DNA from 2 places in the Caballeronia sp. INML1 genome. Region 1 is predicted to be linked to the other one. Evidence: predicted binding sites of a transcription regulator. Region 1 holds the regulator's gene; the other holds the start of a gene.

Evidence for each region. Region 1 encodes LexA, which represses DNA repair genes until DNA is damaged. Its sites were predicted from a motif close to ACTGTATNNNNATACAGT; they were not measured.
Region 2: NCR38_RS09610 (ATP-dependent helicase) is a predicted target of LexA. The motif match lies at 1,611-1,628, and genes of this name have one in related genera.

Annotation. Positions count from the first base shown of each region.
Region 1 is NZ_JALQDT010000015.1:3,191-9,556, reverse strand. Features, by position in the region: gene cysT (sulfate ABC transporter permease subunit CysT) at 1-204, opposite strand, end outside; gene NCR38_RS06135 (sulfate ABC transporter substrate-binding protein) at 296-1,330, opposite strand; gene lexA (transcriptional repressor LexA) at 1,589-2,266, shown strand; gene NCR38_RS06125 (hypothetical protein) at 2,473-2,799, shown strand; gene NCR38_RS06120 (DUF2939 domain-containing protein) at 2,900-3,499, shown strand; gene NCR38_RS06115 (universal stress protein) at 3,517-4,026, opposite strand; gene nodI (nodulation factor ABC transporter ATP-binding protein NodI) at 4,358-5,320, shown strand; gene NCR38_RS06105 (ABC transporter permease) at 5,325-6,185, shown strand; gene gnd (phosphogluconate dehydrogenase (NAD(+)-dependent, decarboxylating)) at 6,244-6,366, opposite strand, start outside.
Region 2 is NZ_JALQDT010000024.1:50,674-57,039, forward strand. Features, by position in the region: gene NCR38_RS09610 (ATP-dependent helicase) at 1-1,578, opposite strand, end outside; gene NCR38_RS09615 (hypothetical protein) at 1,729-1,986, opposite strand; gene NCR38_RS09620 (hypothetical protein) at 2,047-2,505, opposite strand; gene NCR38_RS09625 (RNA-binding S4 domain-containing protein) at 2,800-3,021, shown strand; gene NCR38_RS09630 (MATE family efflux transporter) at 3,273-4,721, shown strand; gene NCR38_RS09635 (phospholipase D family protein) at 5,138-6,366, shown strand, end outside.

The DNA of each region.
Region 1 (6,366 bases):
CGCGCTGAACGTGAGCCGATACGACGCGAGCACGCGCGGCGAGGTCACTGCGCGTACGAACTGCGCCCAGTCGAGCGTCGCCGTCTTCGCGAAGGTGGCGGCGAGCGGAATCAGCACCACGAGGCTCAAGTACGCCACCGTGATGCCGAGCGTCAGGCCGAACCCGGGAAGCGCGCTCGGCTTCTTGAATGTGAGGGTCGTCATCCTTGATTGATCCTTTTTTGCGCCGGGGTGAGGCGCGTTGCTGCTTCGGGCGCGCGGCGTCATGGATGCGCCGCGTCGCCCGCTTCTTCTGTTACTGCGGTTGATAGATCGAATCGAACACGCCGCCGTCCGCGAAATGCGTCTTCTGCGCCTTGGTCCAGCCGCCGAACGTGTCGTCGATGGTGTAGAGCTTCAGCTTCGGAAACTGCTTGGTGAGTTCGGCGGGCACCTTGTCCGAGCGCGGCCGATAAAAGTTGCGTGCGGCGATCTGCTGTCCTTCGTCGCTATACAGGTACTTGAGATAGGCATCGGCGAGCTTGCGCGTGCCGTGCTTGTCGACGACCTTGTCGACCACCGCGACCGGCGGTTCCGCGAGGATGCTCACCGTCGGCACGACGATCTCGAACTTGTCGGTGCCGAACTCTTTCACCGAAAGGAACGCTTCGTTTTCCCACGCGATCAGCACGTCGCCCTGGCCGCGCTGCACGAAGCTCGTCGTGGCGCCGCGCGCGCCGGAATCGAGCACGCCGGCATTCTTATAGAGCTTCGTCACGAAATCTTTCGCGGTCTGCTCGTTGCCGCCCGGCTTGTGCTGCGCATACGCCCACGCCGCGAGGTAATTCCAGCGCGCGCCGCCCGAGGTCTTGGGGTTCGGCGTGACGATCGACACGCCGGGCTTCGTCAGATCGTCCCAGTCCTTGATGTGCTTCGGATTGCCTTTGCGCACGAGGAACACGATCGTCGACGTGTACGGCGACGCGTTGTCCGGCAGGCGCTTTTGCCAATCCGCGCCGACGAGTCCCTTGGAGGCGAGCGCATCGATGTCGTAAGCGAGCGCGAGCGTGACGACGTCGGCCTGCAGACCGTCGAGCACCGCGCGAGCCTGTCCGCCCGAGCCGCCGTGCGATTGCTTGAAGGTCACCGTCTCGCCGGTATCGGCCTTCCACTTTTTCGCGAACGCCTGATTGAAGTCCTGATACAGCTCGCGGGTCGGGTCGTATGAGACGTTCAGAAACGACGTCTGCGCGAAGGCCGACGCGGCCATCCCAACGCCCGCCGCCGTCAGCGCCGCCGCCGCGACCAGGCGCCGCGCGCCTTTGCCCAATCCCAGTCTGATGCTTTGCATTCCCCGTTCTCCGTCTTATCGAATTGACGGAATCAGTCTATCGAGGCGTCTATATGATTAGAAATAATCGTTATTCACTTTTTTATACGTAAAACTGCTAAGAACGATATTCCTGGATGGAAAAAGCGATCGCGGCCGCTAAGCGTGCGCGCGGCAGCCGCAGACGGGCGAACTTAAAGTAAAGCTTGAAAAGCGCGAAATACTGTATAAAAATACAGTCATCTGTCCATCCATACAGTGCACCAAGGGCCCGAGCCAGTGACCAAGACATCAAAACTTACCGCGCGGCAGCAGCAGGTGTTCGAACTGATCCAGCGCGCGATCGACCGCACGGGCTTTCCGCCGACGCGCGCCGAGATTGCGGCGGAACTCGGCTTCAGCTCGGCGAATTCCGCGGAGGAGCACTTGCGGGCGCTGGCGCGCAAGGGCGTGATCGAACTCGCGGCGGGCTCGTCGCGCGGCATCAGGCTGCTCGGCGATGCCTCGCGCTCCGATCGTTCGGAGGACATGCCCCATCAATTCACGCTGCCGCATCAGAGCATCATGCAGCTGTCGCTGCCGCTCGTCGGGCGTGTCGCGGCCGGGAGTCCGATCCTCGCGCAGGAACACATCTCGCAGCATTACGCCTGCGACCCCGCGCTCTTTTCCAGCCGGCCGGACTATCTGCTGAAAGTGCGCGGCCTCTCGATGCGCGACGCCGGCATCCTCGACGGCGACTTGCTGGCCGTGCAGAAGCGCACCGAAGCGAAAGACGGACAGATCGTGGTCGCGCGTCTCGGCGACGACGTGACGGTCAAACGCTGGAAACGCCGTCCGGACGGCGTCGAGCTCATCGCCGAAAACCCGGACTACGAGAATATTTTCGTGCGCTCCGGCAGCAGCGATTTCGCGCTGGAAGGCATCGCGGTCGGGCTGATTCGTTCAGGCGAGTTCTGAGGTCTCCGCGCGACATGGGCGGGAAGCGAAAGTCGGAGGCAAATCATTCGCTCACTTTCGCAACGGGACAAGAAATGTCTCATTGACATCGCAAGATAGCCTCACCAACCGCTTTCGACGTTCAGTCGAGCCGGTTCAAACATAACAAGCATGACGGCCGCCGTGCGCGGTGCGCCGCGGTGCGTCCTATCGTCTGGAGAGTCATCATGGAACGTTTTGCCCGGCTGCTGCCCTTCCGTCAATTCGGCCGCCTGCGCCATCTGCGCGCGCTGATCGCCTGCGGCATGCCGCGCGCCGAAACTACGTCGGATCTCTTCGACGAAATGCCCGCGCTGCCGTCCCAGCAGCCGGCTTTCGCGCGCGTGTCGTTGAACAGCACAGTGCATGCGGAGCCGGAACAGCGCGCGCCGGTGCGTGTCTATCGCGGCCAGTCACGCGTGATTCTGGTAGGCAAGATCGACGAAGTGTCGCGCATGATCGACCGTTGCATCGCGGAGGAAAACGCGGGGCTCACCGGCGGCATCCTCGCCTGAAACGAGGCGCACCGCCCGCAGAATGTGAATTAACGGGATTTATCACGCGCCTGCGAGGTCAATTTCAGATTCACGTTTTGCAGAGAGGCTTCGCCGTCGCATGTCCCGCACTAGCCGCTCCGTCGCCGCCGCAGTCGTCGTCCTGATTCTCGCCGCGGCGCTCGCTTTTATCTATGCGTCGCCTTACATCGCGCTGAACCGCGTAAAACGCGCAGCCGATGCGCGCGATGCGCAGACCGTCAACGAGTACGTCGATTTTCCCGCGCTGCGCGCGAGCCTCAAGGAGCAGGTCGGCGCGCTGCTCACGCGCCGCGTCGATATACAAAAGAGCGGCAATCCGCTCGCGATCATCGGGGCGATGATCGGCGCAGCGCTCGTCGGTCCTCTGGTGGACTCCTATGCGACACCGGACGGCGTCGCGGCGATTCTGAACGGCATTCCGCCGCGCGGCGATCCGGGCGAGCAGCCGCCGCCGGCCGGGAGCGGCTCATCGGCGGCGCACCCGGACGCGCCGGCCCCCGGCGTCACGACCGCGCAGCAGACACCGAAGGTGCCGCCCCAGACCACGGCCGGTTATCGAAGCCTGAACACGTTCGTCGTCACGTATCAGCACGGCGCCGGAGATGCGCGTTACTCGGCGATCTTCCATCGCTACGGCCTCATGACATGGAAGCTCGTCGCGGTCGATCTCAACGGGTGACGCGTCGAACGTCCTCTTCAGGCGCCGGCTTCGGCCTTGACCGGTTTCGCGGCGTAGGCCGCTTCATCTTCGGCCTCCGCCGATTCACCGGCCTGACAGACGGCTACAAGAATGCTGCACTTCACGCGGTCGAGCAACGGAGTGTTGCCCGCGCCCATCCACCAGCGCGCGAGACCGTTGCGGCAGCGATGCCCCACCACGACGAGATCGACCTGAAGGCTTTCCGCAAGCGCCGCGATTTCGTCGATCGGGTGCCCGAACGCGAAGTGTCCCTGCGCCTGAAGACCCCGCTCGCGCAGCCAGTCGACGCCTTCCTGCAAAATATCGCGCGCGGCCTCCTCGAAGCGTCCGCAGGCCATATCGGTTAGCAGTCCGGCGCTCTGCGCAATGCTCGATCGCATGTCCACCACCGCGAGGACGTGCGTCTCGGCATTCAGGTCCAGCGCGAGATTCGCGCCTTGCCGCAATGCCTTGCGACCCTCTCTGGAACCGTCATAGCAGAGCAGGATTTTTCGGTAGCTTTCCATCATGACCTCCCTGGCCAACTTGCCCTTCGCGCCCGCTCGATGCGACCACAGCGCGATTTACCCGCGGCGTTGCTTCATCATCGTGTGTCGCCACATGCGTGGCAACGCTGGAAAACGCTTACCGGCGCGAACATGCTAGCTCGCACCGTGCCAGAACTCTGAACACGCCAACGGACAAGCCTCTGGCACTTTCGGCCGGAACCGGTTCAACGCTCGCCGCACAGGTTTGAAACGCGCCCGCCGCACGCGGTTGCACGCCAGGCATCGCCTTGGTGCAATGGATTACACTAGCCCGCTGGATTTCCCCACGCGGTTTTCCCGGCACGAATGCATGACTGATCAAACATTGCAACAGCGCACTGCACGCGGGTCCGATGAAAGCGGCGCGCCCGCCATCGAGTTCAGCGAAGTAAGGAAGCACTACGGTGAACGCACCGTCGTCGATGGTCTCTCGTTCGATGTGCGGCCCGGCGAATGTTTCGGACTGCTCGGCCCGAACGGCGCGGGCAAGACGACGACGCTCAAGATGCTGCTCGGCATCACCTCGCCCGATAGCGGCGCGATTCGTCTCGTCGGCGAGCCGGTCCCCGCGCGCGCCCGGTTCGCGAGAGAACGCGTGGGCGTCGTGCCGCAGTTCGACAACCTCGATCCCGATTTCACGGTGCGCGAAAACCTGACTGTCTTCGGCCGCTACTTTGGTCTGACCGGCGCGCGCATGGATGCGCTCGTGCCTTCGCTGCTCGAATTCGCGCGTCTGGAGAGCAAGGCGAATGCGCGCGTCGGCGAATTGTCGGGCGGCATGAAGCGGCGTCTCACGCTCGCGCGCGCGCTCGTCAACGATCCCGATGTCCTCGTGATGGATGAACCAACGACCGGACTCGATCCGCAAGCGCGGCATCTCATCTGGGAGCGCCTGCGCTCGCTGCTCACGCGCGGCAAGACCATCCTTCTGACGACGCATTTCATGGAAGAAGCCGAACGTCTGTGCGACCGCGTCTGCGTGATCGAGGAAGGCCGCAAGATTGCCGAAGGACGTCCGCACGATCTCATCGAATCGGTGATCGGCTCGGATGTCATCGAGATTTACGGGCCCGATCCGCAGGCGCTCGCGACGGAACTCGAGCCGTTCGTCGAGCGCATGGAAGTGAGCGGCGAAACGCTCTTTTGCTACGTGGACGATCCGCAGCCCGTGCATGCGCGCGTGAAAGGCCGCGCGGACGTGCGCTATCTGCATCGTCCGGCGAATCTCGAAGATGTTTTCCTGCGTCTCACGGGACGGGAAATGGTGGACTGACTCAATGGATACGCTCGAACCATCCCGCATCGACAAGAACAAGAAACGCGAGCGGGCGCAGCCGAAACACGCGCAAAGCGTGACGCCGCTAGCCAGCGCGCTGCCCGCCAATGCAACGCACTGGATGTCGGTCTGGCGGCGCAACTATCTCGTCTGGAAGAAGCTCGCGATTGCCTCGATGATCGGCAATCTCGCCGACCCCATGATCTATCTCTTCGGCCTGGGACTGGGTCTCGGGCTGATGGTCGGGCATGTCGACGGTGTGTCGTACATCGCGTTTCTCGCGGCGGGCACGGCGGCATCGAGCGTGATGATGTCCGCGAGCTTCGAGGCGATGTACTCGGGCTTCTCGCGCATGCACGTTCAGCGCACGTGGGAAGCCATCATGCATACGCCGCTCACGCTCGGCGACATCGTGCTCGGTGAGATCGTATGGGCCGCGAGCAAGTCGGTGCTCTCTGGCGTGGCGATCATGATCGTCGCGGGCGTGCTCGGCTATGCGAGCTTTCCGTCGATGCTGATCGCGCTGCCCGTCATCGCGCTGACGGGACTCGCGTTCGCCAGCACCGCGATGGTCATCACCGCGCTCGCGCCGAGCTACGACTTCTTCATGTTCTATCAGACGCTCGCGCTCACGCCGATGCTCTTGCTCTCCGGCGTGTTCTTTCCGATCGCGCAACTGCCCGCGCTCGCTCAGCGCGTCACGCAGGTACTGCCGCTCTTTCACGCGGTCGAACTGATCCGCCCCGCGATGCTCGGCCGCCCGTTCGACGGCGCAGCCCTCCATGTGCTCGTGCTGTTCGCGTATGCGCTCGTGCCGTTCTTCCTGTGCGCATGGCTCTTCCGGCGGCGCATGATGAAATGAAAAACGGCGATGGACCGCTCAAGTCCATCGCCGTATTTACACCGTCGACGAAGCAACGCTACTTCGCGGGAAACTCGTGATGTCCGCCGAAGCCGAAGCGCATTGCCGAAAGCATGCGTTCGGGGAACGATTCGGCATCGCGCGAACGGAAGCGCGTGTAAAGCGCCGCCGACAGCACCTG
Region 2 (6,366 bases), on a different contig from region 1:
GTCCTCGTGATTGCGCTCCAGATGCGGCTCATACCAGCGGCGGATCATTTCGAACTCCGCCGGCCAGCCAGATTCGCGGCCGCAGAGCTTTGCCATCAGCCCGACGAAGCGCGGCCAGTCTTCGCTGGCGCGTGCGGGCGCCTGAAACCTGGCAATCGCACCCGGCGCCTCGTCTTGCGCAACGCTGTCGAGCAAGCGCCCCGCGATCGCCGGACCGATGCCCGGCAGCAACTGCGCGACCCGAAAGCCCGCGACGCGGTCGCGCGGATTCTCCGCCCAGCGCAGCACCGCCAGCACATCCTTCACGTGGACCGAATCGAGAAACTTGAGTCCGCCGAACTTCACGAAGGGAATGTTCCGCCGCGTGAGTTCGATTTCGAGCGTCGCACTGTGATGCGCGGCGCGGAACAGCACGGCTTGCGCCTTGAGCTTCATGCCCGCCTCGCGCGCCTCGAGCACTTTCTCGACGACATAGCGCGCCTGGTCGGCTTCATCGGCGACGGAGACGACGCGCGGCTTCTGCGCCGAGGCCTTGTCGGTCCACAGGTTCTTCGTATAGCGCTCCGACGCGAGCCCGATCACCGCATTCGATGCCTCGAGAATCGGCAGCGTCGAGCGATAGTTGCGATCGAGCGTGACGGTCGCCGCGGGCGGATCGAAATGGCCCGGAAAATCGAGGATGTTGCGCACGGTCGCGCCGCGAAACGAATAGATGGATTGCGCGTCGTCGCCGACGACGGTCAGGCCGCGCCCGTCCGGCTTCATCGCGAGCAGGATGGACGCCTGCAGGCGGTTGGTGTCCTGATATTCGTCGACGAGCACGTGATCGAAACGGCTCGCGAGATCCGCCGCCACCGATGGCTCGGCCGCGAGATGCGACCAGTACAGCAGGAGGTCGTCGTAATCGAGCACGCTTTGCGCCTGTTTCGCGCTGACGTAGGCCGCGAACAGACGCTTCAGATCGGCTTCCCACTCACGGCACCATGGATACGACTGATCGAGCACGTGGCTGAGCGACGCGCCCGTGTTCACGACGCGCGAGTAGATCGCGAAGCAGGTCGATTTCGCGGGAAAGCGCTTCTCCTTCGACGACAAGCCAAGCTCGTGCCGCATCAGATTCATGAGATCGGCGGAGTCTTCGCGATCGTTGATCGTAAAAGACGGCGCGAGTCCGACGAGATCGGCGTAATCGCGCAACAGCCGCGCGCCGACGCTGTGAAACGTGCCCGACCACGTCAGCCCCTGCGCGATGGCGCTTTTCTTGCCGAGCGCGTTTATCGCGATGCGCGAGACGCGCCGCGTCATTTCGAGCGCCGCGCGGCGCGAAAATGTGAGCAGCAGAATGCGATGCGGATCGGCGCCCTTCACCAGCAGATGCGCGACGCGATGCGCGAGCGTGTTGGTCTTGCCCGAGCCCGCGCCGGCGATCACGAGCAGCGGCCCGCCCGCGCGCCCCGGTTCGTCGACGCCGAATTCGACAGCTTCACGCTGCGCCTCGTTGAGCTTCGCGAGATAGTCGGCGACCTGTTTCGCGGTGGAATCGGACGCGGCGTCGGCGGTGTCGGGAAGCGTGAGCACGTGGAAGAAGGGGGCGGAAATGAGTGACGCACACTGTATATCCATACAACCCGCGCACGCAAGCCTTTGGCTCGACTGGAGTTTTGGCCCCAAAAAGCAGCGAGCCCGGTTCGCGGGGAATCGGGCTCGCATTGGTACGGAAAGCGCGTACTACTCCGCCTTCTTCGCGTTCTTCAGCTTCGCGTCGGCGGCGGCTTCGTTGGCGTCGGACTGCGCCTCCGTCTTCTTCTTGTCGGCCTTGGCTTGTGCGACGGCCGCCTTCTTGTCGGCCTTCGTCTGTTCCTTCGCGGCCTTTTGATCGGCGGCGGTCGGTGCGTCGGACGTCGTCTGCGCGAACGATGCCGCACTCACGCTCGCGAACGTTCCGGCAATCAGCGCCGCCAGTAGCGCATTGATTTTTCGATTCATGATGTCCTCCCTTTTGTAGATGCCGCGAGCCGCACCGCGCGGACTCGCGGCGCGTCACGCTCAGTGCTGCAGGCCCGTGTCCTTCGGCGTGCCCGGCTCCGTCGCGTTCAGTTCCGCCTTCGCGGCGTCCTTGTCCGCCTTGCGATTGATCTTCGCGTTCTGCACTTCTTCCTTGTACTGCGCCTTCGCCTGCTGGTTCTGCGCCTTCAACTCGGCCTTCGACGCCTTCTTCGACGCGCGATACTCGGCGTTCGCCTGCGCGTTCGCGTTGCGGCGCTGGACCAGCGGATCGGTCGGCGCCGGCGCGACGACGTTCTGCTGCGGCGGCGTCATCGGCTGCTGGGCCTGTGCGGGCATCGCATTACCGATCTGGCCGGGCGCCTGCGTGGGCGCAGCCTGCATCGGCTGCACGGTCTGAGGCTGCATCGGGGCGGCTTGGGGCGCGGTCTGAGCATAAGCGCCCGAAGCGGCGAGCGTGGCGATGGCGGAGCCGATCAAAAGGATTCGTGCGCGAGTCATGAGCTAGTCCTCTCTTTAGTTGGCGTCGGCGGCTCTGATCATGGCGAGCGAACCGCGCGACTTTTGTCGATTGGAAAGATGACCGAAGCTGCATCGATCAAACGGTCGGACCGGGCGACGATCGGGCAAGTTCGCGAAAACCAGTCATTGTTACCGAAGGTTTCATCTGGCTACATTTGCCAACCCGTTCACTTGCGTTCCGATTACCGGTCCCGCGATGGCACAGCACGGCGCATGCCCGGCGCACGCATGTTCGTGGTTTATCATGGAGGCCTTTCCCGCTTCACCCGTCCCATGCCGCCACTCCAATTCACCCTCACGAGCGAGTACGTCGAACTCCACAATCTGCTCAAGCTGATGGGCCTCGCGGATAGCGGCGGCTCGGCGAAGGCGCGCGTCGCGATGGGCGATGTCACCGTCGACGGCAAAGTGGAGCTGCGCAAGACCTGCAAGATCCGCGCGGGCCAGAAGGTGAAGCTCGACGGCCAGACGATCCACGTGCGCGCGCCCGAGTAGCACCGCGCCGCTTGCGCGCACGCGCCACGCGCTTGAGAAATCCGGCTCATAAGCGATCACGTCATCGACAGGCCGCACGCGAGGCAATAAGCTAGTCGTCTTTCGTTCTGGTTTCAGCGCCGGGTCTGTAGCGTCGGTTTTCCCGTCAGCGCACGTTTCGCAGTGCGCTCCGCTTGTTGCCCTTCCGCATTCCAGTCCGCGACGCTCAGTGCATTGACTGATGCGCCGCCTTTGTTTCCATCCGATCAGCCATGCAACCGCAAGTCACGCCCGCCGCGCGCGCGCATCAAGGACCGCCGAGCCTCTCGCGGCACGCCGTCGACACGGCGCGTCTCGCCGCGCCGCTCGCCATCGCCCAGCTCTCGCAGATGGCGATGGGCGTCACCGACACCATCCTGCTCGGCTCGCTTGGCCCCGACGCGCTCGCCGCCGGCGGTCTCGGTGCGAATCTCTTTTTCGTCGTCGTGACGCTGCTGCAGGGCGTGCTGACGTCGGTTTCCGTATCGGTCGCGCATGCGCGCGGCGCGAATGCCGACGATCGGGTGCCCGGCATCTACTGGACGGGGCTCATGCTTTCCGTCCTGCTCGCCGTGCCAGCGTTCGTGCTGCTGAGCTACGCCGAGCCGATCCTGCTTGCATTCCACGAACCGGCGACGCTCGCGAAGAACGTCGGTGAATATTGCGCGGTGCTGCGCTGGGGGACGCCTGGCAGTCTCATCGGCGTCGGGATGATGCGCGCGTTTCTGCCCGCGATCGGCGCGGCGCGCCGGCTCCTGTGGATTTCCATCGGCGGAGTTTTCGTCAACGGCTTTCTCAACTACGGGCTGATTCACGGCGCGTACGGCCTGCCGCGCGAAGGCTTTCTCGGTTCGGCCGCAGCGACCGCGATCACCGTCTGGGGCATCGCGATCGCGCTCGTCGCGGTGCTGCATCTGCGGCCGCGCTACAGACACTTCGTCGTGCGCGCGCGCCCGCGCCTGCCGCTGATGGGCGAACTCTTCGGCCTCGGCTGGCCCGTCGCGATCACCTACGGCGTCGAATCGACGCTCTTTCTCGCCACCGGCATGATGGTCGGCCTCCTTGGCGAGGCGCCGCTCGCCGCGCATCAGATCGCGCTCAACGTCGCGTCGGTGGCGTTCATGGTGCCGCTCGCGATCGGCCAGGCGGCGAACGTGCGCGTCGGTTACTGGGTCGGCGCGGGCGTGCCGGTGGCGGCGCGGCACGCGGGCTTCGTCGCGCTCGCGCTCGGCGTCGGCTTCATGATGTGCTCGGGACTCGTGCTCATCACCGTGCCGCGCGCGATCGTCGGCCTGTATCTGCATCTCGACGATCCCGCCAACGCGCATACCGTCGCGCTCGCGGCGTCGCTGCTCGGCGTCGCGGCCGTGTTTCAGATCGTCGACGGCATGCAGACGGTCGGCTCCGGCTGCCTGCGCGGATTGAAGGACACGCGCATCCCGATGCTCGCTGCCGCGTTCGGCTACTGGGGCGTCGGTTTCCCGACCGGCTATGTGCTCGCCTTCCACTTCGAACTGGGCGCAAAGGGCCTGTGGTGGGGACTCGCCGCCGGGCTCGCGAGCGTCGCCGCATTGATGACGCTGCGGTTTCATCGCATCAGCCGGCGCTTCATCGAGACGGGCATCGCGCCCGGGCCGGACGACACCGATGCCGCGAGCGCCGCGCCGCACGGGCACGTCTGATAAGCACACGACGCGCGCGCCGATTTGCATAGCACGAATGCTTGGTTGGGCCGCGCGGCGTGCATTGCTACGATGAACCCGTCTCCTCCTTGAGACATCTGTGACAGGGGTTGTCAGCCCGCTTTCAGCCAGCGGGCTTTTTTTTGTCTTCAGCGTCCTCTATCCCTCACTCGCGGGCATTCCGTCCGACCTTTTTCCGGTTTCCCATAAAATAATTTCGAGACGCGCGGCGCAAGAACGCGCCTTGCTTCATCGTGCCGTCCGCCGAATGTGTCGAGTCGTGCGGAGTCGCGACAAACCAAAAACGAGGAATCGAAGTGTCGGAAAGCCGGGGGAAGTGGGAAGTTGCGGGGCGTGACGGACATCACGAAAACATCGGTCGGGGCGTCACGCGGAAACGAAGATCCAGCGCCGCAGTGCGCACTGTAGCCATCGTCCTCTTGACGACGGCGCTCGCCGCCTGCGCGACGCGCCCGCCCGCGACGGCGTTCGATCGGCCGGTGAGCCACGCGCTGGCGTCGAGCGAAGCGACGCCGCTCGCAAGCGCGCTCGCGCCGCTGGAACGGCAGCATCCGGATCAGTCCGCGGTGCGCCTTCTGCCGACCGGCACCGACGCGCTGCAGGCCCGCATCGCGCTCGCGCGCGCGGCGACGAAGACGCTCGACATGCAGTACTACATCGCCGAGGAAGACAACACGGGCAAGCTGCTGCTGGGCGCGGCGCTGCATGCGGCGGATCGCGGCGTGCGGGTGCGCATGCTCGTCGACGACCTGAACTTCAAGGACATCGACCGGATCATGGCGGCGCTCAATTCGCACGACAAGATCGAGATCCGCGTGTTCAACCCGTTTGGAAGCGCGCAGCGCAGCTTTTCCGAGCGCACGCAGAATTTCTTCACGAATCTCGGCCAATTCACGCGCCGCATGCATAACAAGGCGATGATCGCGGACAATCAGATCGCGATCGTCGGCGGACGCAATCTCGGCGACGAATACTTCAACGCGAGCCCGACGCTGCAATTCCGCGATCTCGACGTTTTCGCGGCCGGTCCGGTGACGCAGGAAATCTCCGCGAGCTTCGACGACTACTGGAACAGCTCGCTCGCCTACCCGCTGCGCGTGCTGAACAAGCAAAAGTTCGATCCCGCCGAACTCGACAAGACCCGCGACGACCTGCGCGCCCACTGGCGTCAGCAGGCCGATCCGCTGAACGCGAAACCCCTCAACGCGACGCCGCTCGCGCAGCAGATCGCGCGCGAGGAAATGGGCCTCGTGTGGGCGCCGACGGAATTCCGGGTCGATTCGCCATCGAAGATCGAGCATCCGAGCGACGACTACAAGAGCCCGCCGATGCAGCGCCTCATCGAACTGTTGAAGGATGCGCAGAGCGAATTTCTCATTCTCTCGCCCTACTTCGTGCCGCACGACGCGGGCGTGAAGGCGCTCGGCGATCTGACGAAGCGCCATGTGCGCGTCGCGGTGCTGACCAATTCGCTCGCCGCAACCGACGCCGTCGCCGTGCAGGCGGGCTACGCGCCGTATCGCATTCCGCTGTTGGAAAACGGCGTCGAGCTGTACGAATTCAAGCCGATTCAGGCCGAGGGCGAAAGCAGCCCGCGCGCCGGTCTGTTCGGCTCGCAGTCGCG